DNA from 2 places in the Catellatospora chokoriensis genome. Region 2 is predicted to be linked to the other one. Evidence: riboswitches for the same ligand, from Rfam matches in the RefSeq annotation. Region 2 holds a riboswitch; the other holds the start of a gene.

Region 1 (14,246 bases), on a different contig from region 2:
CCGCCTCATGAGCGCGCCGCGACGAGCCGTGTTCGGTGGTTTGCGCCCTGAAATCACGCTACCCCGCAGTACTACCGAGCGGTAGCAGTTGGCAAACCAGCGGACAGGGACTACTCGTACTGCTCCGCGGGGGCCTGGATCGGACGCCACTCCAGCACCTCGATGAACGGGATGCTCTCGCCGTTGATCGCGTCGGTGCCCCGCTGGTCGGTGTATGTACCGGTGATCTCCACCCAGCTGTCGGCGGGCAGCCCCGTGGGCACGCTGCCGTTCATGCCGACCTTGATCGGGCGGGCGTCGGCCGCGCAGCAGGACAGGATCATGCGGGTGAGCAGCTGGCCACCGTCGGGGTTGTCCGACAGGAAGCCGGTCACCTTGACCCGGCGCTCGCCGATGGACAGTCCCTTGTCGAAGATCGCCCGGGTGGCGTAGTCGAGCACGCTGATCTCGGCGGGGTCCCCGTCGGGCAGCGCCGGGAAGTCGGAGACCTGCTGCGAGGAGAGCGCCGAACCGGCCTGGCCGGCGGCATAGGATCCGAGCGCGGGCGGGGCCACCAGCAGCAGGCCGAGCACCGGTGCGATCAGCAGCCAGCCGACCCGCGGCTCGCGATGCCCGACGTGGCCGTGATCGTGGTCGGCGTGCTCGTCGTGGTCCGCGCACTCGGTGTCGGCCGCCGCGCCGTGGCGGATGTCGTACCAGAGGGTCATCGCGGCCGCGAGCACCAGCAGCGCGCCCGCGCCGATCAGGAACGGCTGCAGCCCCGCCTTGACGTAGCGCAGGTACATGTCGGTGAGGCTGGCCTTGAGGATCGCGCCGCCGAGCAGCAGCATCACCACGCCCTGGGCTTGACGGTTCACAGCAGCACCATCCCGACTCCGGCGGCGACGACTACCGCCATCACGAACGTGGCCGGGGCGAAGCGCATCGCGAAGCGGCGGCCGAACACCCCCGCCTGCATGGAGATCAGCTTCAGGTCGACCATCGGGCCGACGACCAGGAACGCCAGGCGCGCGGTGAGCGAGAACTGGCTCAGCGACGCGGCGACGAACGCGTCCGCCTCGGAGCAGATGGACAGCAGCACGGCGAGCGCCGCGAGCGCCAGCACCGACAGCACGGGCTGGTCGGCCACGGCCTGCAGCACCGACTCGGGCACCAGCACGTTGATGGTGGCCGCGGCCATCGCGCCCAGCACCAGGAAGCCGCCCGCGTGCACAATGTCGTGGCGGCAGGCCGCCCAGAAGGCCCGCCAGCGGGACAGGTCGTCCAGCTCGGGCCGGTGCGGCAGCCTGATCCACTCCTGCTTGCCCAGCCGCAGCCAGAGCCAGCCCATCACCATGGCCACGATGATGCTGGCCACGCCGCGGGCGACCACCATCTCCGGGTTGTTCGGGAAGGCGACCGCGGTGGCGGTCAGCACGATCGGGTTGATCGCGGGCGCGGCCAGCAGGAACGCCAGCGCGGCGGCGGGCGTGACGCCGCGGCGGATCAGCGAGCCCGCGATCGGCACCGAGCCGCACTCGCAGCCGGGCAGCACCACGCCCGCGCAGCTGGCCACCGGCACGGCGAGGGCCGGGTGCTTGGGCAGCGCCTTCGACCAGAACGAGCGCGGCACGAACACCGCGATCACCGCCGACAGCGCGACGCCGAACACCAAAAACGGCGTGGCCTGGACCATCACCGATACGAACACGGTGGTCCAGGTCTGCAGCAGCGGCGTGGAGATCGCGGCGGCGATCGGCTGCCGGAAGATGAGCAGCGCGATGAGCAGCGCTGCCAGCACCTCGACGGAGCCGATCCGGCCGCCCCACAGCGGCTTGCGGGCCGACCGCCCGGCGGGCGGCGACGGGGGCGCCGCGGGCGGGCGCTGATCGACGGAGGTCACGCGGATCCTTCGCGGTATCGGGGTGTGCCGACCGGCACAGGTTACCGGGCGTGAGTTCGGTGTTAGCCTTTCCGGCACAAGCGCCGCTGTCCAGCGGCCTCATATGAACAAGTAACGACAGGGGAGCGCACAGCGCTGAGAGTGCGGCACACGGCCGCAGACCCTCGAACCTGATCTGGGTAATGCCAGCGCAGGGAGTTCGGTCAACACCTCACCGCCACGCCTGCTTTCGTGATACCCCCCAAATGGGGTATCGCGGACGCGACGTGTGCACTTCTCCTCGTTCGTCCCCTCAACGGACCAGGAGTTATCCATGAACAACTATCGCTGGCGGACGGTCGACATCGTCGTCGCCTCCATCCTCGCCGTCGCCTTCGGCGTCGTCTTCTGGGCCTGGGGCCTGCTGTGGAACGGCCCGGCCGGGGCGATCTTCGGCTCGACGTTCCCGCCTGCCGCGGCCGCCATCTACGGCGTATGGCTGCTGCCCGCCGTGCTCGCCCCGCTGATCATCCGCAAGCCGGGCGCGGCGATCTACACCGAGCTCGTCGCCGCGATCGTGTCGGCGCTGCTCGGCACCTCGTGGGGCATCACCGTGCTCTGGTACGGCCTGGCCCAGGGCGCGGCCGGCGAGCTCGGCTTCCTGCTCGGCGGTTACCGCCGATGGAACCTGAGCCAGTCACTGGTCGCGGCCGCGCTCGCGGGCGCCACCGCGGCCGGGCTCGACCTGTACTACTACTACGCCGACTGGTCGTTCGACTGGAAGGCCGCCTACGTCGCCATCGTCGTGGCCAGCACGCTGCTGTTCGCCGGCGTCGGCGGGCACTTCCTGACCAAGGCCCTGGCCGGCACCGGCGCGCTCGACCGCTTCCCGTCCGGCCGCAGCCGCGACCTGGTCTGATGATCACGCTCGAAGGGTACGGGTGGCGGCACGCCGGCCGCCGCGCGTGGGCGGTGCGCGGGGTCGACCTGCGCATCGAGCGCGGCGAGCGGGTGCTGCTGCTCGGCCCTTCGGGCGCGGGCAAGTCCACGCTGCTGCACGCGCTGGGCGGGCTGCTGCCCGACGACTCCGGCGAGGCCGAGGGCGCACGCAAGGTCGACGCCGAGCGCGTCGGCATCGTGTTCCAGGACCCGCAGTCGCAGCTGGTGATGTCGCGGGCCGGCGACGAGGTCGCGTTCGGCCTGGAGAACATCGGGTGGGCCGCCGACCGCGTCTGGCCACGCGTCGACGAGGTGCTCCACCAGGTCGGTTTCGGCTACGAGCGCGACCGGGCCACCGACACCCTGTCCGGCGGCGAGCAGCAGCGCCTGGTGCTGGCCGGGGCGCTGGCCCCGCGCCCGGAGCTGCTCCTGCTCGACGAGCCGACGGCCAACCTGGACCCGGCCGGGGCCGCCCTGGTCCGCCGGGCGCTGCGCGACGCCGTGGACGCCGACACCACCGTGGTGCTCATCGAGCACCGCATCGCCGAGGTGCTGGACCTGGTCACCCGGGTGGTGGTGCTGGAGCCGGGCGGCGGGGTCCGCGACGACGTCCCGCCCCACCTGCTGTCCGGCCCGCTCGGCGCGGAACTGGCCGCCGCCGGGGTCTGGGTGCCCGGCCACCCCGCGCCCGCCCACCCCGCCGCGCACCCACCCGGCGACACCCTGCTCTCGACCCACGACCTGCGGGTACGCCACCTGCCCTACCCCGACGTCACGGTCCGCGCCGGTCAGGCGCTCGCGGTGACCGGCCCCAACGGCTGCGGCAAGTCGACGCTCGCGCTCGCCCTGGGCGGCCTGCTCAAACCCGCCGGAGGCGAGGTGCGCTCCCCCGACGGACCGCCGCACCGATGGGGGGCCCGCGCGCTGGCGGGCCGGATCGGCTCGGTGTTCCAGAACCCGGAGCACCAGTTCGTGACCGCCACCGTGCGCGACGAGCTGGCGCTGGGCGGCACCGCCCCGGGCCGGGTCGACGAGCTGCTGACCCGGCTGCGGCTGGACCGCCTGGCCGGGGCGAACCCGTTCACGCTGTCCGGCGGCGAGGCCCGGCGGCTGTCCGTGGCCACCGCGCTGGCCGCCCGGCCGCGGCTGCTGATCCTCGACGAGCCCACCTTCGGCCAGGACCGCCGCACCTGGATCGAGCTGGTCGACATGCTGGCCGCGCTCCGCGACGACGGCCACGGCATCGTCACCGTCACCCACGACCCGGACGTGGTCACCACCCTCGCCGACCGCATCCTCGACCTGGGACGGAAGTCATGACCGGAACCGCCGCCGCGCAGTTCGGCCGCACGCCGTGACCCTGCCCGCCGCCACCTCCCCGCAAGCCTCGTTGCAGCGCAACGATGCCCTGCTCGCGCGCCGCACCCCGGTTGCGAAGATCGTCTTTCTGGCGCTGTTCACCACTTCGGCCCTGTTCACCCGGGACGTGGCCGCGCTCGGGTTCGCGCTGGCGGTGACGTTCGCCGTGGCGCCGCTGTTCGGGATCACGCCGTGGGGGCTGCTGCGGCGCGGCTGGCCGGCGCTGCTGGGGGCGGCGACGGTGGTGCTGTCGCTGGCGCTGTTCGCCGCGGACCGGTCGGGCACCGTGCTGGTGGACTTCGGGCCGGTCGTGATCACCTCGACGGTGCTGGCCAACGCGCTGTCGCTGGCGCTGCGGCTGCTGGCCATCGCGCTGCCCAGCATCCTGGTGTTCAGCACCACCGACCCGACCGACCTGGCCGACTCGCTGATCCAGCACGCCCGGGTCTCGCCCCGCTTCGCGATCGGGGCGCTGGCCGCGTTCCGGCTGGTCGGGCTGCTCGGCGACGAGTGGCGGATGATCGCGATGGCGCGCCGGGCCCGCGGCATCGACGCCGGGCGCAACCCGGTGCGCTGGTTCACGCTGTTCGCCAGTACCGCGTTCGGCCTGCTGGTCGGGGCGATCCGGCGGGGCACTCGGCTGGCCGTGGCGATGGACGCCCGCGGCTTCGACTCCGGCCTGCCCCGCACCGTGGCCCGCCCGATGCCCTGGCGCCCCGCCGACTGGCTGCTCGTCGCGGCAGGCGCGCTCCTCGCCGCACTGATCCAGGTGATCGCCCACCGCTGACCCCCGAACGCGAGGACGTCCCCGCAGGACCTGGCCAGCCTGTTGCCTTATCCGTCGGTCACCGACATATTGACGTCAGTGACGGGAGGCGCGGTATGGCGCAGTCGGCGACGCAGCGCATCAGCAGGATCGCAGTAGTGATCCTCGGGCTGGTCCTCGCGGGTCTGGCCGCGACCACGCACCACACCTGGGAGCGGGCGCGGGTGGCCGAACTCGGATGCCGGACCGGACCGCTGCTGCCCACGGTGACCGAGGAGGAGCACCGCGGCTCGTTCCTGTTCCCGTACGGCACGGTCACCTCGTGCCGGGTGCTCGGCGGCGAGGTCGGCCTGTTCAGCGCCGACGCCGACACCGACCTGCTACTGGACACGCGCCGCGGACCGGTCGCCGTGCGGGTCGAGTACCGCGGCATGGCCAACGGCTGGCAGTGGACCGCGAAAGCCACCGAACTCACCGCCGACCAGGCCGCCCATCTGCTGTCCGACGCGGACGAGCAGCGCCTGCGCGCTGCGATCGCGTTCCGCGGCGGCGTGCTAGCCGAGCCATGGACCCTGCACTACGGCGACGGCTGACGAAGATCCATGGACTTGCCCGGCACCTGTGGGTATCCGAGTCCTTGATACGCACAGGTGCCAGGCAAGTCGAACGATCAAGAGCGGCCGGTCAGGCGGTGGGGGCCGGTGGGGCGACCGGGTTGGGCAGGGCGCCGCCGAAGCGGCGGTCCCGCTGGGCGTACAGCTCGCAGGCGTACCACAGGTGGCGGCGGTCGAAGTCGGGCCACAGCGTGTCCAGGTAGACGTGCTCGGCGTACGCGGACTGCCAGAGCAGGAAGTTGCTGGTGCGCTGCTCGCCCGACGGGCGCAGGAACAGGTCCACGTCCGGCACCTCGGGGTGGTAGAGGTACTTCGCGATGGTCTTCTCGTTGACCTTGTCGGCCTTCAGCCGGCCCAGGGCCACGTCCCGCGCGATCGCGGCCGCCGCGTCGGCGATCTCGGCCTGGCCGCCGTAGTTCACGCAGAACTGCAGGGTGAGCTTGCTGTTGCCGCGGCTCATCTGCTCGGCCGTCTCCAGCTCGTCGATGACGCTCTTCCACAGCCGCCCGCGCCGACCCGACCACACGATGCGTACGCCCAGGTCGTTGAGCATGTCGCGGCGGCGGCGGATGACGTCGCGGTTGAAGCCCATCAGGAAGCGCACCTCCTCCGGCGAGCGCTTCCAGTTCTCCGTGGAGAAGGCGTACACCGACAGGTAGGGCACGCCGAGCTCCAGCGCCCCCTCGATGGTGTCGAACAGGGAGAACTCGCCGCGCTTGTGCCCCTCGGTGCGGGGCAGGCCGCGTTCCTTGGCCCAGCGCCCGTTGCCGTCCATGACGATGGCGACGTGCTTGGGCAGCGCGTCGCCGGGCAGCTTGGGCGGGGTCGCGCCGGACGGGTGGGGGGTCGGCGGCTTGGGCTCGCGCCGGGTTCGGATCACGTTGCGTTTCCCCTGTTCGGGCGCGGGACCGGACTCAGCCCGGTTCCCGGCGATCAACCAACGGCAGAGAGCGTAGCTGCCGTTCCAGGTGCCACTGCAAATGCGCCGCCACGAAACCCGCACACTCGCGCTGCACCGGCGGCTCGGTCCGCTCCGCCGCGGGCCAGTCGCCCTCCAGCAGGGCCGACATCAGATCGAGGGTGGCCGGGTCGGGATGGGCGGCGCCGGGCGGGCGGCAGTTCAGGCAGGTGACACCCCCGGCGGGTACGGAGAACGCCCGGTGCGGCCCCTCCTCGCCGCACACCGCGCAGTCGCGCAGTGCCGGGGCCCAGCCGGCCTGGGCCATGGCCCGCAGCAGGTAGGCGTCGAGCACCAGCGGGCCGGGCCGTCGCCCTTCGGCGAGCGCTCGCAGCGCGCCCAGGGTGAGCTGGTAGAGCCGCAGCGCGGGCTCCCGCTCGACCGGGGTCAGCCGCTCGGCCAGCTCCACGATCGCGCTGGCCGCGGTGTAGCGCGGGTAGTCGGTCAGGAAGCGGCGGCCGAACAGGTCACGGCCCTCGACCTGGGTGACGGTGTCCAGCGAGCTGCCCTCGCTGCACTGGACGTCGACGTGCCCGAACGGCTCCAGCCGTGCCCCGAAGCGCGAGGTGGTCCGGCGTACGCCCTTGGCGACCGCGCGCACCCGGCCGTGCTGGCGGGTCAGCAGCGTAACGATCCGGTCGGCCTCGCCGAGCTTCTGCACGCGCAGCACGAGGGCGTCATCGCGATAGAGCGGTCGACGCATACCCGGCATGGCGACGACCCTACCGGCCCACGCCGACTAGAAGCCCAGCCGCCGGAGCTGGCGGGGGTCGCGCTGCCAGTCCTTGGCGACGCGGACGTGGAGATCCAGGTAGACCTTGGTGCCGAGCAGCTCCTGGATGTCGAGGCGTGCCTTGGTGCCGACCTCCTTGAGGCGGGAGCCGCGCGCGCCGATCATGATGGCCTTCTGGCTCTGCCGCTCGATGTAGATGTCGGCGTACACCTTGGTCAGGCCGTCCTCGGGGATGATCTCCTGGATCAGCACCGCGATCGAGTGCGGCAGCTCGTCGCGCACCCCCTCCAGCGCGGCCTCGCGGATCATCTCGCCGATCAGCACGTGCTCGGGCTCGTCGGTGAGCATGTCGTCCGGGTAGAGCTGCGGGGACTTCGGCAGGTGCCCGACCATCACGTCGACCAGCGTGTCGAGCTGCGAGTTCGCCACCGCGCTGACCGGCACCACATCGGCGAACTCGCCGAGGGCGTTGACCGCGAGCAGCTGCTTGGCCAGGGTCTCCTTGTCGACCAGGTCGGTCTTGGTGACCACGGCGACCACGGTGGCCTTCAGCGCGGCGATCTCGCCGGCGATGAACGTGTCGCCCTTGCCGACGGGCTCGTTGGCGGGGATGCACAGGCCGATCACGTCGACCTCGCTCCAGGTGGCCCGGACCAGGTCGTTGAGGCGCTCGCCGAGCAGGGTGCGCGGGCGGTGCAGACCCGGGGTGTCCACCAGCACCAGCTGGGAGTCGGCCCGGTGCAGCACGGCGCGGATGATGTGCCGCGTCGTCTGCGGTTTGTTCGACGTGATCGCGATCTTCTGCCCGATGATCGCGTTCGTCAGAGTCGACTTGCCCGCGTTCGGCCGCCCCACGAAGCAGGCGAACCCGGCACGGTATGAGTTATCCGCCACCTGCTCAACCTACCGTCAGGGCAGGAAGGCAAGCTCATCGGCGTACCCGCGGCGACCGGCGGACTGCTCGGCCACGAGCGCGGCGAACAGGTCGTCGACCGGGGTCTGCAGCAGGTCGGCCAGCGGGAGCAGGGTCGTCACGCCGTCCGCGTACGCCCCGAACAGCTCGCCCACCAGCCGCGCGGGCAGCCGCGGGGCCTGCGCCGCGCCCAGCCGGGCGAGCAGCGCCGCCCGGCCGACGGGTCCGTGCTGGCAGCGGGCCGCCGTCCACAGGCCGAGCTCGGCCTGCCGGGCCGCGTCGAGCAGGCCGAGCCCGCGCAGCCGGGCCGCCATCGCCCCGGCCGAGACGCCGAACAGCGCGACCAGCGCGGCGAACACCGCGTCGGTGACCGGGGCCGAGAGCCGCAGCCCGGCGGGCACCGGATCGGTGACCGGACCCGGAGCCCCCGGCGGCATGGGCCCGGTGACCGGCGTCGCGGCCGCCGCCTGCAGCTCGTCGGCGGGCATCAGGAACGCGGCGGCGAAGGCGTCGGCGCGCTGCTCCAGCCCGGCACGCTGGCGGCCGGGTGCGAGGTGCTGGTCGAGCAGCGGCTGCTCGGCGTCGCCGGCCAGCACGTGGCCCAGGGCGTGCGCGAGCGCGAAACGCTGCCGGGTGAACTGGCTGGTGACGTTGGCCAGCACCAGCCTGCCGTGCGCGGACTGCCAGGCCAGGGCGTCCGCGCCGCCGGGCAGCGCGGTGAACGCCACGTCCACCGCGAACGCCTGCTCGACGGCGGCCGCCAGGTCGGCGGTGAGCAGCGCGCCCAGGCGCGGCACTCCGCCGGCACGCAGCGTGGCGAGGGCTCGTTCCGCCAGCGCGCGACCCGCGGCCACCGGCGGCCCAGCGGGCGGTGCGGGCAGGCGGGGCAGCGGCGGGCGGCGGCCCAGCAGGCGCAGCCGCTCGTATGCCGCGGCGTAGCGGTCGACCAGCGTGCGGATCTCGTCACCCGCGCTCGGCTCCACGGCGGGCAGCGCGGGTTCCCGGGTGCGGCCGGTCAGCAGCCAGTCCACGCTGACGTCCCCGGCGTCGGCGATGAGCGCCAGCTCCAGCGAGGTGAAGCGGCGCACGGCGTTGAGCGACTTGGACAGTTTGTCGGCGCTGATGCCGACCAGCTCGCTGAAGGCGGCCTGGCTGGACGAGACACGGGTGATCACCGAACGGACGCGGTCGATCACGCCTTCATCCATGGCCATCACCGTAATGAGCAGTCGCGATAATCGCAACGGCCGTCAGGACGGTTGACACACCCCCGCCCCGCGGTCACCACGGAGGCCGGCCGCTCCGGTACGGTGATCTCCGTGGAGCTGCTGCACTCGGGCAAGGTCAGGGACGTCTACCGCGACGGCGCGGACATCATTCTGGTGGCGTCGGACCGGCTCTCGGTCTACGACGTGATCCTGCCGACGCCGGTGCCGGACAAGGGCCGGGTGCTCACCCAGCTCTCGCTGTGGTGGTTCGAGCAGCTCAAGGACGTCGTGCCGAACCACGTCATCTCCGGCGACGACGTGCCGGCCGAGTTCGCCGGGCGCGCGGTGCGCTGCCGCTCGCTGACCATGGTGCCGGTGGAGTGCGTGGCGCGCGGCTACCTGACCGGCGGCGGTCTCAAGGAGTACCTGGCGGGCGGTTCCGTGTCCGGGGTCGTGCTGCCGGCGGGGCTGACCGAGGCGTCGCGGCTGGACGAGCCGGTCTTCACGCCGTCGACCAAGGCCCCGGTCGGCGAGAAGGACCAGCCGATGACCTATCCGGAGGTCGAGGACGAGGTCGGCGCGGACACCGCGGCCCGGCTGCGCGACATCACCCTCGCTGTGTACGCCCGGGGCCGGGACATCGCCGCCGAGCGGGGCATCATCCTGGCCGACACGAAGATCGAGCTGGGCTGGGCCGCCGACGGCACGCTGGTGCTGGGCGACGAGGTGCTCACCCCCGACTCCTCCCGCTTCTGGCCCGCCGACGGGTACGCCCCCGGCCGGGTGCAGCCGAGCTTCGACAAGCAGTTCGTGCGCGACTGGGCGGTCGGCACCGGCTGGGACAAGACGGCTCCCGCCCCCGAGGTGCCCGAGGACATCATCGCGGCCACCCGGGCGCGGTACATCGAGGCGTACGAGCGGCTCACCGGCCTGGCCTGGTCCTGACCCGACGGTCGTTGCCCGGCCCGCGAGGACCGAGCTAGCCTGGCGGTATGGCGCGCGAGACCTACCTGGAGACCCGGCGGCGACTCGGCCTGCCGGACATCCCGCAGGAGCTGCTCGACGAGTTCCGCGCCCAGCTGGAGCTGGAGGAACAGCGCCGCAACGATCCGGAGTGGATCGCCGAGCAGGAGGCCGGCTACGAGGCCATGATGGCCCGGCTGCAGCGGAAGACCCGGTGAGGGCGGCCGGCCGCATCCTCGACACCGGCGCGATCCGGCGTTACGTGGCCGCGGACAGCCTGACCGTCAGCGCCGCGCTGGCGGGTCTGGAGGCGGGCGGGTTCACCGCGCTGGTGCCCGCGCTGTGCCTGAGCGAGGCGTACTGGGCCGCCGACCGCGCCGACGAGCCGATGCTGGACGTGCTGCGCACGCTGCCGCAGGTCGAGGTCGTCCCACTGAGCGCCGGGGACGCACAGGCCGTCGGCGGCCTGGCTCACCACCTGGGCACCCTCGGCCTGGCCCACGCCTGCCTGCTCGCGGCGGTGCTGCGGGTGCCCCTGATGACCACCGAACCCGCGCTGGCGGGCAAGATTCTCGGCGCTGACCTGCTGCGGGAAGTGTGAACCCGAACGCGATTTCAGATTTTGTCGCATTTCTTCACATAAGCGCCGTATCACACCGATCATAGAGACATGCGTTCTCTGCTCGGCGTGTCGCTTGTCATCTCGTCCGTCCTGCTCGGCAGCCCCGCGTCCGCGGCGGCCGGAGCCGACGCGGGCGCGGGGCCACCGGTGCCCCAGGTAGTCTCGGCGGACCCGGTGGACTGGACCCCGCACGTCACTGACGGGCAGGTCTGGGCCATGGCCCTGCTCGGCGACACGGTCGTGGTGGGCGGGAACTTCAACGCCACCACCGACGCGCACCGCCGAGCCGCGGTGACCCGCCGCCACCTGATGGCGTTCCGCCTGTCCGACGGCCAGATCACCGACTTCGCGCCGGAGCTGGACGGGCCGGTCTACGCCCTCGCCGAAGGCCCCGACGGCAGCCTGCTGGTGGGCGGCGACTTCACCAAGGTCAACGGCCGGAACCGCCGCTCGCTGGCCCGCCTCGACCTGGCCACCGGCCGGCTGCACCGCGGCTTCTACGCCCCGGTCGACGGCGACGTGCGCACGCTCGCGGTGTCGGGCGGCACGCTCTACGTCGGCGGCTACTACCGCTCCGTCAGCGGCGTGCCGCGCGCCGGGCTGGCCCGGGTCGACGCCCTGTCCGGCCGCCTCGACGAGGGCTTCGACGCGGGTCTGTCGGATGCGGTGGAGAACTACCCCCGCGCCGAGGCGATGAGCCTGTCCCCCGACGGCACCCGGCTCGTCGTGATCGGAAACTTCGCGCGGGTGCAGGGCCTGGACCGCCAGCAGCTGGTCAGCCTCGACGTCACCGGCCCGCAGGCCGTGGTCAGCGACTGGTCCACCGCCTTCTACGGCGTCGACCGTTGCGACGCCCGCTTCGACAGCTACGTGCGCGGCATCGACCACTCCCCCGACGGCTCCTACTTCGTGGTCGTCACCACCGGCCACGACTCCGGACCGGACCTGCCCTGCACCGCCGCCGCCCGGTTCGAGACCGCCGGCTCCGGCGAGCACCACCCCACCTGGATCAACCACACCGGCGGCCACTCCCTGTACGCCGTGGCCGCCACCGGTCCGGCCGTCTACGTCGGCGGGCACCAGCTCTGGCAGGACAACACGTACGGGCAGAAGACGAAGGGCCCCGGCGCGGTGGACCGGCCCGGCATCGCCGCGCTCGACCCGGTCACCGGCCGCGCCCTGGACTGGAACCCCACCCGCAGCCGCGGCCAGGGCGTACGCGCCTTCGTGGTCAGCCCGCAGGGCCTGCTGGTCGGCTCCGACACCGACGAGCTGGCCCGCGAGTACCACGCCCGCGTCGGCCTGTTCCCGTACCCGCCGGTCGGCGTGCCCTCCTGAGCGGCACCGTCCGGCACCACCTCACCGGACGAGGCCCCGTCTCCGCCGCGTGGGTCGGCGGAAACGGGGCCTCGAGCCTCAGTGCCTCATCGCCCGCGGCCTCGGGCTTCGGGCTTCAGACCCGCAGGGCCTCAGCGGAACCACTCGACCAGGTCGTCCCAGAGACCGATGAGGGCGGTCGCCACGTACGGGCCGGGCTCGGCCGGGCGCGGCCGGTGCCCCGGCGCCACCGGAGGACCAGACGGCTCCGGCGCGGCCGACGGGTCCACGATCGGTTCCACGGGCGGTGCGGACGGATCCACAATGGGGTCCGACGGCGGAGCAGACGGGTCGACAATCGGGTCCACCGGCGGAGCCGACGGATCCACGATCGGGTCCACCGGCGGCGCGGACGGGTCCACGATGGGGTCCGACGGCGGCGCAGACGGGTCCACCGGCGGAGCCGACGGGTCCACGATCGGGTCCACCGGCGGAGCCGACGGATCCACGATCGGGTCCACCGGCGGCGCGGACGGGTCGACGATCGGGTCCGACGGTGGCGCAGACGGGTCGACGATCGGCGGTTCCACCGGGTCGGCCGACGGGTCCGCCGAGGGGGACACCTTCAGCGCCGAGCTGATGTGCGCCGGCTTCGCCCGGCCGGACGGCGGCGCCGAGGGCTCGGGTGCCAGTGACGGCGCGACCGAGGGCTCGGGCAGCACCGACGGCGCGACCGAGGGTTCCGGTGCACCCGATGGCGCGACCGAAGGCTCGGGTGCGCCCGACGGCAGGAGCACCGCGGAAGCGGACGGGTCCGGGTTCGGAGTGTCCGACGGGTCCGGGTCCGCGGAGTGCGACGGGTGCGGGCCGGCGCTGGCCGACGGGTCCGGCTCGGCGGTGTCCGACGGGTCCGGTTCCGGCGCGACCGGCGGCGTGACCGTGCCCTCGGCCGGGCAGGTGCGGGCCAGTACGAACAGCGGTGCGGTGCCGGTGATCTCGGCCTTGGCCCCGGTGAGGGTCCAGCCCTCCGGCAGGGCCGCCCAGGCCTTGCTGGTGTTCGCCCGCAGCACGACACCGCCGCCCTCGGCGGGGACGACCGCGGTGGCTTCGGTGCCCTCGGGGGTGGTGAACGTGGCGGTGACGCTGACGAAGTCGCCCGTCTTGGCGTGGTCGCCGGGCAGCTTGAAGACCCAGACGTCCTGACCGGACAGCGGCCCGCCGCCGAAGGCCGGATCGCAGACGTGGTTCTCGAACGCCGCCGCGGTGAAGCCCACGCTCGCCGGCAGGATGTCGACGGGCGCGTTCGCCCACGCTTTCGCGGGCTGGCCGCCGAGGTCGGTCCCCGCGAACACCAGGGCCATCCCGAAGGTCAGCACCGCCATCCCGCAGGCGGCGAGTGGTCGATTCCCCGGCCGGATGAGCCGGAAGTTGAGACGTCGCATGCATACCTCCACTGAGCTCGACGCAGCCCAGGGACTACCCGCGGTTTTTCGCCTCAAACCGGACTAATCAGATTATTTGGGAAATTCAGGAGATCAGTGCAGCGTGCTGACCTGCCCGGTGCTGTCCCGTACCACCAGCTCCGCCGGGGCGGGCACGAGCCGGCCGCCGGGCTCGTCGTCGAGCAGCAGCCGCATCGCCCGCGCCCCGATGTCGGCCAGCTGCAGGCGCACCGTGGTCAGCGCCGGGGTCAGGTCGGTCGCGACGGGCAGGTCGTCGAAGCCCGCCACCGAGACCTGCTCCGGCACGGGTCGGCCCAGCTCCCGCAGGGCGGCCAGGGCCCCGGCCGCCATCAGGTCGTTCAACGCGAAGACCGCGGTCAGCTCGGGGTGGCGACCCAGCAGCTCGTGGGTCGCCGCGCGACCGCCCTCGCGGGTGAAGTCCGCGTGGACCAGCCGGGGTCCGGCCACCACGGAGGTGAAGCCGGCCAGCCGCTGCGCGACCGTGGCCAGGCCCGCCGGACCGGTGATCACGCCGATCTCGCGGTGGCCCA
Region 2 (14,246 bases):
GCCGCCTGCCGACCGACCCCGCACCTCCCCCCACCACGTGATCGTCATCGGGTACGGCATGGCCGGCGCCCGGCTGGCGACGGAGCTGTCAGCCTCCTCCGGCGTCGAGGTCACCGTGCTCGGCGCCGAGCCGCACCGGGCCTACAACCGCATCCTGCTGTCCAGCGTGCTGGCCGGCAAGCACGGCGAAACCGACATCACGCTGACCGAGGCCGCCGGACACGGGGTGAAGACCCGGACCGGGGTCACCGTCACCGGCATCGACCGGGCCGCCCGCAGCGTCACCCTCGACGACGGCGAGGAACTGACCTACGACCACCTGGTGCTGGCCACCGGGTCGCAGGCGATCGTGCCGCCGATCCCGGGGCTGGCGCAGCCGCACCCGCGCGTGGCCACCTTCCGCACGCTGGAGGACTGCCGCCGCATCCTCGACGCCGCCCAGGGCGCGCGCACCGCGCTCGTGCTCGGCGGCGGGCTGCTCGGCCTGGAGGCCGCCCGCGGGCTGGCCGGACGCGGGCTGGCCGTCGAGGTCGTGCACGGCGTCGGCCACCTGATGGAGCGGCAGCTCGACCAGGGTGCCAGCGCCGTCCTGGTGCGCACCCTCGCCGAGCTGGGCGTGGCCGTGCACCTGGCCTCGTCGGCGACCGGGGTGAGCGCCGACGACGACGGGGTGACGCTGCGGCTGGACGACCGCAACCTGCGCGCCGACCTGCTGGTGCTGGCCTGCGGGGTGCGCGCCGAGACCGGTCTGGCCCGCGCGGCGGGGCTGCGGGTGGAGCGCGGGATCGTCATCGACGAGCGGCTGGCCACCTCCGACCGGCGGGTGTCGGCCATCGGCGACTGCGCCCAGTTCGGCGAGGTCGTCGGCGGGCTGGTCGCCCCGGCCTGGGAGCAGGCCAGGGTGCTGGCCGCCCGGCTCACCGGGGCCGACCCCGACGCCGTGTACGTGCCGAGTTCGCCGGTCACCCGGCTCAAGGCCTCCGGCATCGACCTGGCCGCGATGGGCAGCCTGCAACCCGACTCCAGCTGCGAGGACGTCAGCTTCGCCGACCCGGCCCGGGGCACGTACGCCCGCCTGGTCATCCGCGACGACCGGCTGACCGGCGCGGTGATGCTGGGCGACAACCCCAGCGTCGGCCAGGTCATCCAGCTCTTCGACCGCAGGGGCCTGGTGCCGCGCGACCGGCGCGCCCTGCTGCTCGGGCGGTCCCTGGGCGGCGTGGAGGCGCCGGTCGCCACGACCACGCCCGCGCTCATGCCCGACAACGCCACCGTGTGCCAGTGCAACACGGTCACCAAGGGCGCGCTGGTGCGCTGCTGGCGCTCCGGCGCCCGCTCGCTCGACGACGTCGTCGCCCGTACGCGCGCCACCACCGGCTGCGGCAGCTGCAAGGACGCGGTTGACGGCATCGTCGGGTGGCTGTCGACCTCGGACAGTGTGGGGGTGTCCTGAACATGAGCGAACGCAGTGAGCTCATCATGCGGCCCGAAAGGCATGACGGAGCCGAGCGCAGCGAGGTGACGGCATGACGAAGAAGCTTGTGGTCGCCGGGTACGGCATGGTGGCGCAGCGGTTCCTGGAGGCGTTCGCCGAGCGGGCCGCCGAGGGCTGGTCGGTGACCGTGCTCGCCGAGGAGGACCGCCCGGCGTACGACCGGGTGCGGCTGTCGGCCTGGTTCGACGACTACGACGCCGGGGCGCTGCACCTGGGCGGCGCGCCCGACGGGGTCGCGGTGCGGCTGAACGAGGCCGTCACCGGGATCGACCGCGACCGCAAGGTCGTGCACAGCGCCTCCGGCGAGACGCCGTACGACGCGCTGGTGCTGGCCACCGGCTCGCGGGCGTTCGTCCCGCCGATCGCGGGGAGCGACCTGCCCGGTGTCTTCGTCTACCGCACCCTCGACGACCTCGCGGCGCTCAAGGACTGGGCGACCGCGGGCGGACGGCGAGTCGGCGCGGTGCTCGGCGGCGGTCTGCTCGGCCTGGAGGCCGCCAACGCGCTGAAGCTGCTCGGCATCACCACGCACGTGGTCGAGTTCGCGCCGCGGCTGATGCCGCTGCAGGTGGACGAGGGCGGCGGCGCGGTGCTCAAGCGGCACATCGAGGCGCTGGGCGTCACCGTGCACACCGGGCGCGGCTGCGCGGGCCTGGAAGGCGACGCCGACGGCGTACGCCGGATGCTGTTCAACGACGGCGGCTCGCTCGACGTGGACGTGGTCGTGGTCGCCGCGGGCATCCGGCCCCGCGACGAGCTGGCCGAGCCGTCCGGCCTGGTCCGCGGCCCGCGCGGTGGCTTCACGGTCGACGCCGCGTGCGCGACCGCCGACCCGGCGGTGTGGGCGATCGGCGAGTGCGCCGCGCTGTCGCTCGACGAGACCGGCGGGGTCTGCTACGGCCTGGTCGCGCCCGGCTACGCGATGGCCGAGGTGGTCGCCGACCGGCTGACCGGCGGCGAGGCGACGATGGCCCGCCCCGACACCTCCACCAAACTCAAGCTGCTCGGCGTGGACGTGGCCAGCTTCGGCGCCCCGTTCGCCGAGGGGCTCGACGTGGTCGTCACCGACCAGGTCACCGGCGTGTATGCCAAGCTGCTGCTCACCGACGACGCGAAGACCCTGCTCGGCGGCATCCTGGTCGGCGACGCCAGCGCGTACCCGACGCTGCGGGCCTCGCTCGGCGGGCCGCTGCCCGCGCCGCCGCTGGCGCTGCTCGCCCCGGCCGGGGACGGCTCGGTGAAGGCCGAACTGCCCGGCACCGCGCAGGTGTGCTCCTGCCACGCGGTGACCAAGGACCACATCACCGACGCGATCGCCGACGGCTGCACCGACGTGCCCGGACTGAAGGCGTGCACCAAGGCGGGCACCGGCTGCGGCTCGTGCATCCCGCTGCTCAAGCAGCTGCTGGCCGCGGGCGGGGTGGCGCAGTCCAAGGCGCTGTGCGAGCACTTCACCTACTCGCGCCAGGAGCTGTTCGACATCATCCGGGTGCGCGGCATCCGCTCGTTCAGCGAGCTGGTCGCCGCGCACGGGACGGGCCGGGGCTGCGACATCTGCAAACCCGCGATCGCGTCGATCCTGGCCGTGACCAACAGCGGCTACATCCTCGACGGCGAGGAAGCCGCGCTGCAGGACACCAACGACCACTTCCTGGCCAACATCCAGCGCGACGGCACGTACTCGGTGGTGCCGCGCATCCCCGGCGGCGAGATCACCCCGGAGAAACTGATCGTGATCGGCGAGGTGGCCCGCGACTTCGGGCTCTACACGAAGATCACGGGCGGCCAGCGCATCGACCTGTTCGGCGCGCGGGTGGAGCAGCTGCCGCAGATCTGGCACCGCCTCGTCGACGCGGGCTTCGAGTCGGGCCACGCGTACGGCAAGGCGCTGCGCACGGTGAAGAGCTGCGTCGGCGAGACCTGGTGCCGGTACGGCGTGCAGGACTCGGTCGGCCTGGCCATCGAGCTGGAGCTGCGCTACCGGGGCCTGCGCGCCCCGCACAAGCTCAAATCCGCGGTCAGCGGCTGCGCCCGCGAGTGCGCCGAGGCCCGCAGCAAGGACTTCGGCATCATCGCCACCGAGAAGGGCTGGAACCTGTACGTCGCCGGCAACGGCGGATTCCGGCCCCGGCACGCGGACCTGTTCCTCACCGACGTCACCACCGAGGAGCTGATCCGCACCATCGACCGCTTCCTCATGTACTACATCCGCACCGCCGACCGGCTGCAGCGCACCGCCGCCTGGCTGGAGGCGATGGAGGGCGGTCTGGACCACCTGCGCGCCGTCATCGTCGACGACGCGCTGGGACTGTGCGCGGAACTCGACGCGCAGATGGCCCGCCACGTCGGGTCGTACGCCGACGAGTGGCAGGCCACGCTGCAGGACCCGCAGCGCCTCGCGCGCTTCGTCTCGTTCGTCAACGCACCGGGCACGCCCGACCCCGACATCAGCTTCGAGGTCGAGCGCGGGCAGAAGGTTCCTGCCCGCGGCCCGGTGCCGGTAACCCTGGGAGGTGCCCGATGACCACGGCGACCATGACCGTCACCTGGACGGCGATCTGCTCGTACGCCCGGCTGGAGGCCGAGCGCGGCGTCGCCGCACTCGTCGACGGTGTCCAGATCGCGATCTTCCGTGCCTACTCCGGCGAGCTGTTCGCCATCGGCAACCGCGACCCGATCGCGGGCGCGCAGGTGATGTCGCGCGGCATCGTCGGCACCCGCGGCGACGCCCCGACCGTCGCGTCCCCGCTGCACAAGCAGGTGTACGACCTGCGTACCGGTGAGTGCCTGGACGTGCGCGGGGTGGCCGTGCCGACGTACCCCATCCGCCGCAACGGGGACCTGGTCGAAGTGGCTGTGGAAAGGCCATGACCACACCCGGCGAGACCCGATCATGAGCGAACTCGCGGGATTCACCGTCGGGGTCACCGCCGACCGGCGGCGCGACGAGCTCGCCGCGCTGCTGGAGCGGCGCGGCGCGCGGGTCGTCATCGCCCCCGCGCTGCGCATCGTGCCGTTGCACGACGACTCCCAGCTGCGCGAGGCCACGCGGCGCTGCCTGGACACGCCGCCCGACGTCGTGGTCGCCAACACCGGCATCGGCATGCGCGGCTGGCTGGAGGCCGCCGAGGGCTGGGGGCTGGCCGACCCGCTGCGTACGGTGCTGGCCGAGGCGTACATCGTGGCCCGCGGCCCGAAGGCCCGCGGTGCGGTGCGCGCCGCGGGCCTGCACGACCAGTGGTCGCCGGACTCGGAGAGCTGCGACGAGTGCCTGGCCCACCTGCTCAAGCGCGGCGTGGGCGGGCAGACGGTGGCCGTGCAGCTGCACGGCGACCAGCAGCCGGAGTTCTGCGCGTCGCTGCGCGCCGCCGGCGCCGACGTCATCGAGGTGCCGGTCTACCGCTGGGCGCCGCCGCTGGACTCGGCCCCGCTGCACCGGCTGGTCGACCTCGTGTCGAACCGCCTGGTCGACGCCATCACCTTCACCTCGGCCCCGGCCGTCGGCGCGCTGCTGGCGGCCGCCGGGCCGGGTGGGGACGCGGTCCTGGAGGCGCTGCGGGCCGACGTGATCGCCGCCTGCGTCGGGCCGGTGACGGCCGCGCCGCTGATCCGGCAGGGTATCCCGGTCATCGCCCCGGCGCGGGCCCGGCTGGGCGCGCTGGTCCGCGCGATCGCCGACGAGCTGCCCCGGCGGGCGGTCACGCTGCAGGTCGCCGAGCACCAGCTGACCCTGCGCGGCCACGCGGCGATGGTGGACGGCGAGTTGCGCCCGCTGGCCCCGGCCCCGATGGCGGTGCTGCGGGCACTGGCCTCGATGCCGGGCAAGGTGCGCTCGCGGGCCTCCCTGCTGCCCGCGCTGCCGCGCGGTGCCGACGAGCACGCCGTCGAGATGGCCGTGGCCCGGCTGCGCGCCGGTCTCGGCGATCCCGCGTTCGTCCAGACGGTGGTCAAAAGGGGCTACCGGCTGCCGGTGGACTGAAACCGCCAACGGACGTATGGTCCCCGCGTGATGCGTTTCTGGGGCAGGCTGCTGGCGGCGGCATTCGGCATGGCGGCGCTGGTGGCGGCCGCCCAGGTCGGCGTCGTTTATGGACTCGACGTGCTACGCCTGGACCGCGAGTTCACCGCGGGCGCCGACAACGACTGGAACCTGCAGCTGACCTGGGTGGTGTGGTTCACCATCGTCGCCGTGGCGGGTGGAGCCACCTTCGCGGCCGGGTTGGCCCTGCGCGACCGCCGCCGTATCGGCGCGGCGGTGCGTATCGTGACCGCCCTGGCCGCGGCGCTGGGCGCGGCGGCGGCCGCGTTCCCGCTGACGCTGCAGCCGGTGCAGTACGCCAAACTCAGCGCGACCTTCGACCCGGAGCTGACCGCCGCCATCGCGGTGGCCGCGGGAGTCGTCGCGGGCCTGTTCGTCGCCCTGCTGGCGGTGGGCCGCAGCCCGCTGGCCGCCAACCTGTGGACCTGCACCGGCCTGGTGTGGCTGCTGGCGATCGCGTCCTACCTGGACACCACTGGCTTCGGCCGCAACCGCGACGCGCTGGGTGCGTACTACGACCCGATGCGGCTGGCCGTGCTCGACATCAGCAGCCTGCAGCCGATCCCCCGGGCGTCGTTCTCGATGCCCGTGATCGCCCTGGTGGCGGCGCTGGCCTGTGCCCTGATCGCCCGGCACGCGGGCCGGTCCCGGCTGCTGATCGCGCTGTGCGGGGCGGTCGGCCCGCTGCCGGTCGCGATGGCGTACGTCATCGGCGGCCCCGGCATCTCCCGCGCCCTCAGCGACCAGGCCGACGCCTACCTGGGCGCGATGATCGCCGTGGTGGTCGGCCTGATCGCCTCCTCCGTCGTCGCCCTGGCCCCCCGCCGCCCCGGGGTGCTCTGACCCGGGACGGCGGACGGACCGGTCAGGCGAGGGGGAGGTAGACCTGGCCGCCCGAGGCGACGAACTCGGCGGACTTGTCGGCCATGCCCTTGGCGGCGTACTCCTTCAGCTCCTGGCTGATGCGCATGGAGCAGAACTTCGGGCCGCACATGGAGCAGAAGTGCGCGGTCTTCGCGGCCGGCGCGGGCAGCGTCGCGTCGTGATAGGAGCGCGCGGTCTCCGGGTCCAGCGACAGGTTGAACTGGTCCTCCCAGCGGAACTCGAACCGCGCCTTGGACAGCGCGTCGTCCCAGGCCTGCGCGCCGGGGTGCCCCTTGGCCAGGTCCGCGGCGTGCGCCGCGATCTTGTACGCGATCACGCCCGCCTTGACGTCGTCGCGGTCCGGCAGCCCCAGGTGCTCCTTGGGCGTGACGTAGCAGAGCATCGCGGTGCCGTACATGCCGATCATCGCGGCGCCGATGGCGCTGGTGATGTGGTCGTAGGCCGGGGCGATGTCGGTGGTCAGCGGGCCGAGCGTGTAGAACGGCGCCTCGTGGCACACCTCCTGCTGCAGGTCCACGTTCTCCTTGATCTTGTGCATGGGCACGTGTCCCGGACCCTCGACCATGACCTGCACGTCGTGCCGCCACGCGATCTCGGTCAGCTCGCCGAGCGTACGCAGCTCGCCGAACTGGGCCTCGTCGTTGGCGTCGGCGATCGAGCCGGGACGCAGCCCGTCACCCAGTGAGAAGGTGATGTCGTACTTCGCGAAGATCTCGCAGAGCTCCTCGAAGTTGGTGTAGAGGAAGTTCTCCTGGTGCTTGGCCAGGCACCAGGCCGCCATGATGGAGCCGCCGCGCGAGACGATGCCGGTGACCCGGTCCGCCGCCAGCGGCACGTAGCGCAGCAGCACGCCCGCGTGCACGGTCATGTAGTCCACGCCCTGCTCGGCCTGCTCGATGATGGTCTCGCGGTAGATCTCCCAGGTCAGCTTGAGCGGATCGCCCTTGACCTTCTCCAGCGCCTGGTAGATCGGCACGGTGCCGATCGGCACGGCCGAGTTGCGCACGATGGCCTCGCGGGTCTCGTGGATGCGCGGGCCGGTGGACAGGTCCATCACCGTGTCGGCGCCCCAGCGGGTGGCCCAGGTCAGCTTCTCCACCTCCTCCGCGACGTCGGAGGTGACCGCGGAGGTGCCGATGTTGGCGTTGACCTTCACCAGGAACGCCTTACCGATGATCATCGGCTCGATCTCGGGGTGGTTGACGTTCGCGGGCAGCACCGCCCGGCCGGCCGCGATCTCGTCCCGCACCAGCTCGGGCGTGACGCCCTCGCGCACGGCCACGTACTCCATCTCCGGCGTGACGATCCCGGCCCGGGCACAGCCGAGCTGGGTCACCGGCGCGCCGTGGAGCCTGCGGTCGGCCACCCAGTTCGTGCGCGGCAGGTGGTCGAAGACCCCCGGGCCGGACGTGTCGTAGAGCCGGACCGGGGTGCTGCCGTCGGTCAGGTCGACCTCGGCGAACGGCACCTGGATGTCGGGACGGGACCCCGATACGTAGACCTTGCGCCTCATGTTGCTGCCTCCTTGAGCTACAGGCGGGGAAAATGGTTCAGCGGACCGGCTCCGCTGCCGAGCCGCCACTCCGCCGCCGCCAGCAGCGCCGAGCGGACATAGCGGTTCGCGTAGGCGATCGAGTCGTCGACCGGGTAGCCGTGCGCCAGCCGGGCCGCGATCGCGGCCGAGAAGGTGCAGCCCGTGCCGTGGTCGTTAGGGGTCTCCACGCGCGGCGAGCGCAGGAAACGCGCCCCGTTGGCGGTCCACACCGCGTCCACGACCTCCGGGCCGCCCAGGTCGCCACCGGTCACCACGACGCAGGCCGGGCCGTGCGAGGCCAGCTGCGCCGCCGCGCCGGCCATGTCCGCGGGGGTGCTGACCTGCCAGCCGAGCAGCGCCGACGCCTCGTCGATGTTCGGCGTGACGACGGTCGCGTACGGCAGCAGCCGCTCGATCGCGCTGACCACGCCCAGCCGCCGCCCCGTCGACGCGGTCAGCACCGGGTCGAGCACCATCTTCGGCAGCTCGCCGTTGCGGGCGCGGGCCCGGATGGTCGCCGCGATCTCCCCGCTGGCGACCATGCCGACCTTCACGGCGGCCACCGGCATGTCGTCGAGGATCGCGCCGAGCTGCGCGGCGACCACGGTGGGCGGCATCGGGTGCACATCCGTGATGACTTTGGTGTTCTGCGAGGTCACCGCGGTGATGACGCTCGCGCCGTAGCAGTCCAGTGCGGCGAAGGTCTTCAGGTCGGCCTGGATGCCCGCGCCGCCGCTGCTGTCCGAGCCGGCGATGGTGAGGGCCAGATAGGGGGTGGTCATGCCATCTCCTCACTGCGTTCGCTCATGCCAGCACTCTCCCGCCGTCGCGCGATGATCCGTCGCACACGCCGTCCCATGCGGCACGCAGCCGTGTGTACGCCTGCGCGGGATCGGCGGCCCGCATCACCGCACCCATCACGGCGACCCCGGCGACCCCGACGTCACGGCAGGCCGCGGCCCGCTCGGGTGTCTCGACCCCGCCCAGCGCCAGCACCGGACGGCCCGCGCGGGCGGCCAGGCGGCGCAGCCCGGCCGGTTCGAGCGGCGGGCCGTAACCGGGCTTGCTGCGGCTCGGAAAGACGGGCGACAGCGTCACGTAGTCCTCGGTGGACAGGCGGTCGAGTTCCGCCTCGTCGTGGCACGAGCGGCCCACCAGCCGGGGCCGTCCCAGCGGGGCGACCGCGCCCGCGCGCAGGTGCAGCGCCTCCCCGTCGAGGGTGTCCTGACCGGCGACGATGAGCAGCCCGCCGATGGGCCGGAGCAGTTCGCGCAGGGCCGCCGCGAGCCGCAGCCGCTGGGTGCGCGGCAGGTCCTTCTCCCGCAGCAGCACGATCCGCGCGCCCCCGGCCACGGCCCCGGCGACCACGTCGACCAGCGGCCGTGCCGCCTGGCGGCGGTCGGTCACCACGACCACGCCGCGCACCGCGCCGGAACGCGGCCCGGTCACCATGTCGGCAGCCCCTCCGCGGCCGTGGAGGCGAGCGCGTGGCGGCGCACCGGGATACGTCCGGCCTGCGACGCGAGGCGTCCCGCGAGCACCGCATGGCGCATCGCGGTGGCCATCGCCACCGGGTCGGCGGCCCGGGTCACCGCGCTGGCCAGCAGGACCGCGTCGCAGCCCAGTTCCATTGCGCGGGCCGCGTCGCTGGCGGTGCCGATCCCGGCGTCGAGGATGACCGGGCAGCGGACGGCCTCCCGGATCAGCTCGATGTGGTGCGGATTCGAGATGCCCAGCCCCGACCCGATCGGCGCGCCCGCGGGCATCACCGCGGCGCAGCCCAGGTCGGCCAGCCGCCGGGCCAGCACAGGATCATCGGTGGTGTACGGCAGCACGGTGAACCCGTCGTCGACCAGCCGTTCGGCCGCCCGCAGCAGCTCGACGGCGTCGGGCAGCAGCGTGCGCTCGTCCCCGATCACCTCCAGCTTGATCCAGTCGGTGTCGAAGGCGTCGCGCGCCAGGTGCGCCGTGCGCACCGCGTCGGCGGCCGTGTAGCAGCCCGCCGTGTTGGGCAGCAGCCGCACCCCGCAGCGCTCCAGCACGTCGAGCAGCCCGGCCGGCAGGCCGGGGTCGATCCGCCGCAGTGCCAGGGTGACCAGCTCCGTGCCGCCCGCCAGCAGCGCCTGCTCCAGCGAGTGCAGGCTGCTCGCGCCGCCGGTGCCGAGGATGAGCCGGGAGCCGAACTCGACGCCGCCCAGTACGAACCGGTCGTCCATGCCGGTCAGCCGCCCTGCGCCGCGGTGAGGACCTCGACCCGGTCCCCGTCGAGCAGCCGGTGCGCGGGCCAGTCGGCGCGCCGCACCACCTCGCCGTTGACCGCGACGGCGACGCCGCGCGGCGGGACGTCGAGCACGGCCATCAGGTCGGCGACGGTCTCGCCGCGCTTGGTGGGGCGGGGCGTGTCGTTCACGACCACGGTGATCATTCGATACCTCCGGCGGTCAGGCGCTGCGGGGTGAAGGGTTCCCACAGCGGGGGCAGCGTCGCGCCGTCGACCAGGTCGGCGACGGCTGACGCGGTGTACGGGGCGGCCAGCACACCGTGCCGGTAGTGCCCCGTGGCGACCAGCACACCCGGTGCCAGCTGGCCCACGATCGGTCCGTTGTCGGCGGTGCCGGGCCGCTGTCCCACCGACACCTCGACCAGCGCGTGCTCGGCCAGCTCCGGCACCAGGTCGGTGGCGGCGCGGAGCAGGTCGCGTACGCCGCCCGCGGTGGCGTGGCCGTCGGCCCGTTCCTCGACCGTCGCCCCCACCAGCACTTCCCCGTCGCGGCGGGGCACCACGTAGACGGCGTGGCCGTCGGCGTACCCCCGGATGACGTGGCGGGGCGCGACCTGGCCGCGCAGCCGCAGCACCGCACCCTGCACCGGCCGCACCGGCAGCCCGCCCAGCGCGGCGCTGGCGCATCCCGCGGCGAGCACCACGACGTCGGCGTCCAGCTCGGACAGGCTGTGCACGACTTCCCGGCGCACCGGGACCAGCTCGCACAGCGCGGCCACCACCCGGCGCGGGTCGACCTGGTGGTCCGACTCGACCAGCACGCCGCGCGCCCGCGGGTGCAGCAGCGGCTCCCGCTCGCGCAGCCCGTCGCCGTCGAGGGCGACCACCTCCGCACCCAGTTCCCGCTGGTACGTCCACAGCCGGCGTAGCTGCGCGAGGTCGTCGGCCGTCAGCCCGACCTGCAACGTGCCCTCGGTCCGGTGCCCCAGGTCGTGCCCGGTCGCCGCGGCCAGCTCCGCCGCGTACTCCGGCCAGCGCCGGGCGCACTCCAGCAGCAGCGCGGTCAGCTCCCGCTCGCCGAAGTAGGACTCCCCGACGGGGGCCAGCATGCCCGCCGCGACGTGGGACGCGCCGCGGCCGGGAGCGGGATCGTGCACGGTGACGGCGTGCCCGCGGCGGGCGCATGCCCAGGCGATGCTGAGCCCGATGATGCCGCCGCCGACGACGGATACGGAAAGGGGTGCCACCGCGGCCTCCTCCCTGCGCCGGCATTACCCGGATCAGGTTCTACGGTCGGGAGCGAGGATCAGCTCCCCTCTCAGCCCGGTTCACCGGGCTCCCGTGGGGTTCTTGGTTCAATGTGGTTCACGCGTTACAGGTGTGTTGCCGTCCGTGACGACTGCCGGGAGCGTAACCCCGTCCGCAGCCGGAGGCAACCCGTGCCCGGCCCGCCGCGACCCTCGCCACACCGGGCCCGCGGCGCGGCGGCGCGGCCGGCACGTGTCCCGAGCACGCCGCACACGCGACAGGCGTCGCGTCAGGACGCGACGGCGGCGAGCAGTTCCGCGACGGCGCGGGACGGGTCGGCCGCGTCGGACACCGCGCCGATGACGGCGACCCCGTGGGCTCCGGCTGCCCGCAGCTCGGGCACGCGGGCGGCGGTGATGCCGCCGATGGCGATGATCGGGGTGCCCGCGCACTGCCGGGCCACCGCACGCAGGCCCTCAGGTCCGATCGACACCGGCAGACCGTCCTTCGTGGACGTCGCGTAGCAGGGCCCGACCCCCAGGTAGTCGGCCCCGTCGCCGATCGCGCGCAGGGCGGTCGCGGGCAGCCGGGAGGTCGCGCCGAGCACCGCCGCCGGGCCGAGCAGCCGCCGGGCCGCCGACACCGGCAGATCGTCGGCGCCCACGTGGCCACCGGCGGCCCCGGTCGCGAGCGCAACGTGCAGCCGGTCGTTGACCAGCACCGGGACCCCGGCTGGGCGGCACAGCGCGACGATCTGGTTGGCCAGCTCGTACGCGAGCCGGTCGGTCCAGTCGTCCGCCGGCCGGAACTGGATGACCAGGTCCGGCGTGGCCACCCGCAACGCGGCCCGCACCAGGGCGACCGGATCCCTGCCGGGCCTGCCGTCGGTGATCAGATGGAGTCTCCCCAGCGCCATGCCCATACCCTATCGATTCTCGTCGGTGAATGGGACGGACCCTCCCGTGACAGCCGCCGTCTACATCGGCTCATCCAGATCGCTGATTCTGTGAAATGTCTTTACAGTTACCTTGACTCGGTATGAGAACCCGCCTCGCCCTCGTCGCCCTCCTCCTGGGCAGCACCGCGGTCGTCGCTCCCACCGCAGTTCAGGCCGCCCCCGCACCCGTCACCGCGGGCGCCGCCGCCGCGGCTGCCGGCTACGTCAAGGTCGGCTACTTCGTCCAGTGGGGCATCTACCGCCGCAACTTCCTGGTGAAGAACCTGCACACCGCCGGGATGGCCGCGAAACTGACGCACATCAACTACGCGTTCGCCAATGTCGGCCCCGACGGCCGCTGCTTCGAGGCGAACGAGGCGGGCGTCGGCGACGCCTGGGCCGACTACCAGAAGCGGTTCAAGTCGGGCGAGTCGGTCGACGGCGTCGGCGACGTGGTGAGCCAGCCGCTGGCCGGCAACTTCCACCAGCTGCGCAAGCTCAAGGCGATGTACCCGCACCTGAAGATCCAGCTGTCGATCGGCGGCTGGACCTGGTCCAAGTACCTCTCCGACGCGGCCCTCACCCCGGCCTCGCGCCAGGCGATGGTCGCCAGCTGCATCGACATGTTCATCAAGGGCAACCTGCCCTTCATCGGCACCTCGCCGCACGGCGGCGTGGGCAGCGCGGCCGGCGTGTTCGACGGGTTCGACCTGGACTGGGAGTGGCCCGCGTCCGAGGGCGACACCGGCAACGTGGTCCGGCCCGAGGACAAGCACAACTACACGCTGCTGGCCGCCGAGTTCCGCAGCCAGCTCGACGCGTACGGCGCCCAGGTCGGGCGGACCTACTCGCTCAGCGCGTTCCTGCCCGCGGACCCCGCGAAGATCAACGCCGGGATCGAGACCGCGCAGCTGTTCTCCTACCTCGACTTCGCCACCGTCCAGGGGTACGACCTGGTCGGTGCGTGGGATCCGGTCACCGGGCACCAGGCGAACCTCTACTCCACGGCGTCGTCGCCGTTCAGCGTGGATCTCGCCGTGGACACCTACCGCGCCCAGGGCGCACCGGCGGGCAAAATCGTCATCGGCATCCCGTACTACGGCCGGGGCTGGGCCGGCGCGGGCAGCGCCAACAGCGGCCTCTACCAGCCGGCGACCGGCCCGGCCCGGGGCACCTACGAGGACGGCGTCGAGGACTACAAGAAGGTCATCGCCAAGCAGGGCACGGTCTTCCACGACCCGGTCGCGGGCGCGTCCTGGAAGTACGGCGGCGGCGCCTTCTGGTCCTACGACACCCCGCAGGTCATTGCCCAGAAGGCGGCATACGTCAAGGCCAACGGCCTCGGCGGGACCATGGCCTGGTCCCTCGACGGCGACACCCCGACCGGCGAACTCACCACCGCGATCCACAACGGCCTGAGCTGACCAGCGGCAGGGCGCACCCCGCGCCGCGACACCGGTGCGCCGTGCTCGGCGTGCCGGCCGCAGCCGCCATGCTCCGCCCGCCGGGGACATACCCCCTGTTTGACTTTGCTCTGCACCCATTCGCTTGCTCTGCACCCACCGACGCAACGGGCCGCGCGGCTGTTGCGCCGGTGGGTGCAGAGCAAGGCTTTGGGTGCAGAGCAAAGTCACTCGGCAGGTATGTCCCGCTGCGGATACCCGGCCGGGGCGGGGGGTGCGCAGAAGCGATCTAACGGGGCGTGGTGCCGTTCGGGGTGAACGGCGCACCGTGGCCGGGGACGACGCGGTCGGCCACGGCCAGGACCCGCTCGCGGCTGGCGCGCAGCTGGGCACGGTCCGGCGCGACCGGGTCGTCGGCGGGTCCGTCCGCGCGCCACCACAGGTCGCCGGCGAGCGCCACGACGCCCTCGGGCGTGCCGACGAG

The links. Region 2 has a riboswitch for thiamine pyrophosphate ahead of thiO (glycine oxidase ThiO). Riboswitches for the same ligand answer to the same signal wherever they lie in the genome.
Region 1: another riboswitch for thiamine pyrophosphate. It lies ahead of HAV39_RS22870 (ECF transporter S component); the one in region 2 lies ahead of thiO (glycine oxidase ThiO).

What each region holds. Positions count from the first base shown of each region.
Region 1 covers NZ_JAAOTI010000015.1:72,709-86,954, reverse strand. Annotated here, with positions in the region: gene HAV39_RS22880 (TIGR03943 family putative permease subunit) at 111-857, opposite strand; gene HAV39_RS22875 (permease) at 854-1,888, opposite strand; TPP riboswitch at 1,992-2,097, shown strand; gene HAV39_RS22870 (ECF transporter S component) at 2,196-2,780, shown strand; gene HAV39_RS22865 (ABC transporter ATP-binding protein) at 2,780-4,120, shown strand; gene HAV39_RS22860 (energy-coupling factor transporter transmembrane component T family protein) at 4,161-4,946, shown strand; gene HAV39_RS22855 (hypothetical protein) at 5,042-5,518, shown strand; gene HAV39_RS22850 (isoprenyl transferase) at 5,610-6,419, opposite strand; gene recO (DNA repair protein RecO) at 6,454-7,209, opposite strand; gene era (GTPase Era) at 7,237-8,124, opposite strand; gene HAV39_RS22835 (helix-turn-helix domain-containing protein) at 8,140-9,351, opposite strand; gene HAV39_RS22830 (phosphoribosylaminoimidazolesuccinocarboxamide synthase) at 9,463-10,296, shown strand; gene HAV39_RS22825 (hypothetical protein) at 10,344-10,532, shown strand; gene HAV39_RS22820 (hypothetical protein) at 10,529-10,915, shown strand; gene HAV39_RS22815 (SMP-30/gluconolactonase/LRE family protein) at 10,985-12,274, shown strand; gene HAV39_RS43305 (hypothetical protein) at 12,406-13,695, opposite strand; gene HAV39_RS22805 (LacI family DNA-binding transcriptional regulator) at 13,789-14,246, opposite strand, start outside.
Region 2 covers NZ_JAAOTI010000013.1:255,711-269,956, forward strand. Annotated here, with positions in the region: gene HAV39_RS21210 (FAD-dependent oxidoreductase) at 1-1,453, shown strand, start outside; gene nirB (nitrite reductase large subunit NirB) at 1,527-4,019, shown strand; gene nirD (nitrite reductase small subunit NirD) at 4,016-4,366, shown strand; gene HAV39_RS21225 (uroporphyrinogen-III synthase) at 4,386-5,474, shown strand; gene HAV39_RS21230 (hypothetical protein) at 5,502-6,377, shown strand; gene thiC (phosphomethylpyrimidine synthase ThiC) at 6,400-7,932, opposite strand; gene thiD (bifunctional hydroxymethylpyrimidine kinase/phosphomethylpyrimidine kinase) at 7,950-8,735, opposite strand; gene HAV39_RS21245 (thiamine phosphate synthase) at 8,758-9,402, opposite strand; gene HAV39_RS21250 (thiazole synthase) at 9,399-10,169, opposite strand; gene thiS (sulfur carrier protein ThiS) at 10,175-10,375, opposite strand; gene thiO (glycine oxidase ThiO) at 10,375-11,421, opposite strand; TPP riboswitch at 11,415-11,527, opposite strand; gene thiE (thiamine phosphate synthase) at 11,712-12,338, opposite strand; gene HAV39_RS21270 (glycoside hydrolase family 18 protein) at 12,461-13,783, shown strand; gene HAV39_RS21275 (MBL fold metallo-hydrolase) at 14,052-14,246, opposite strand, start outside.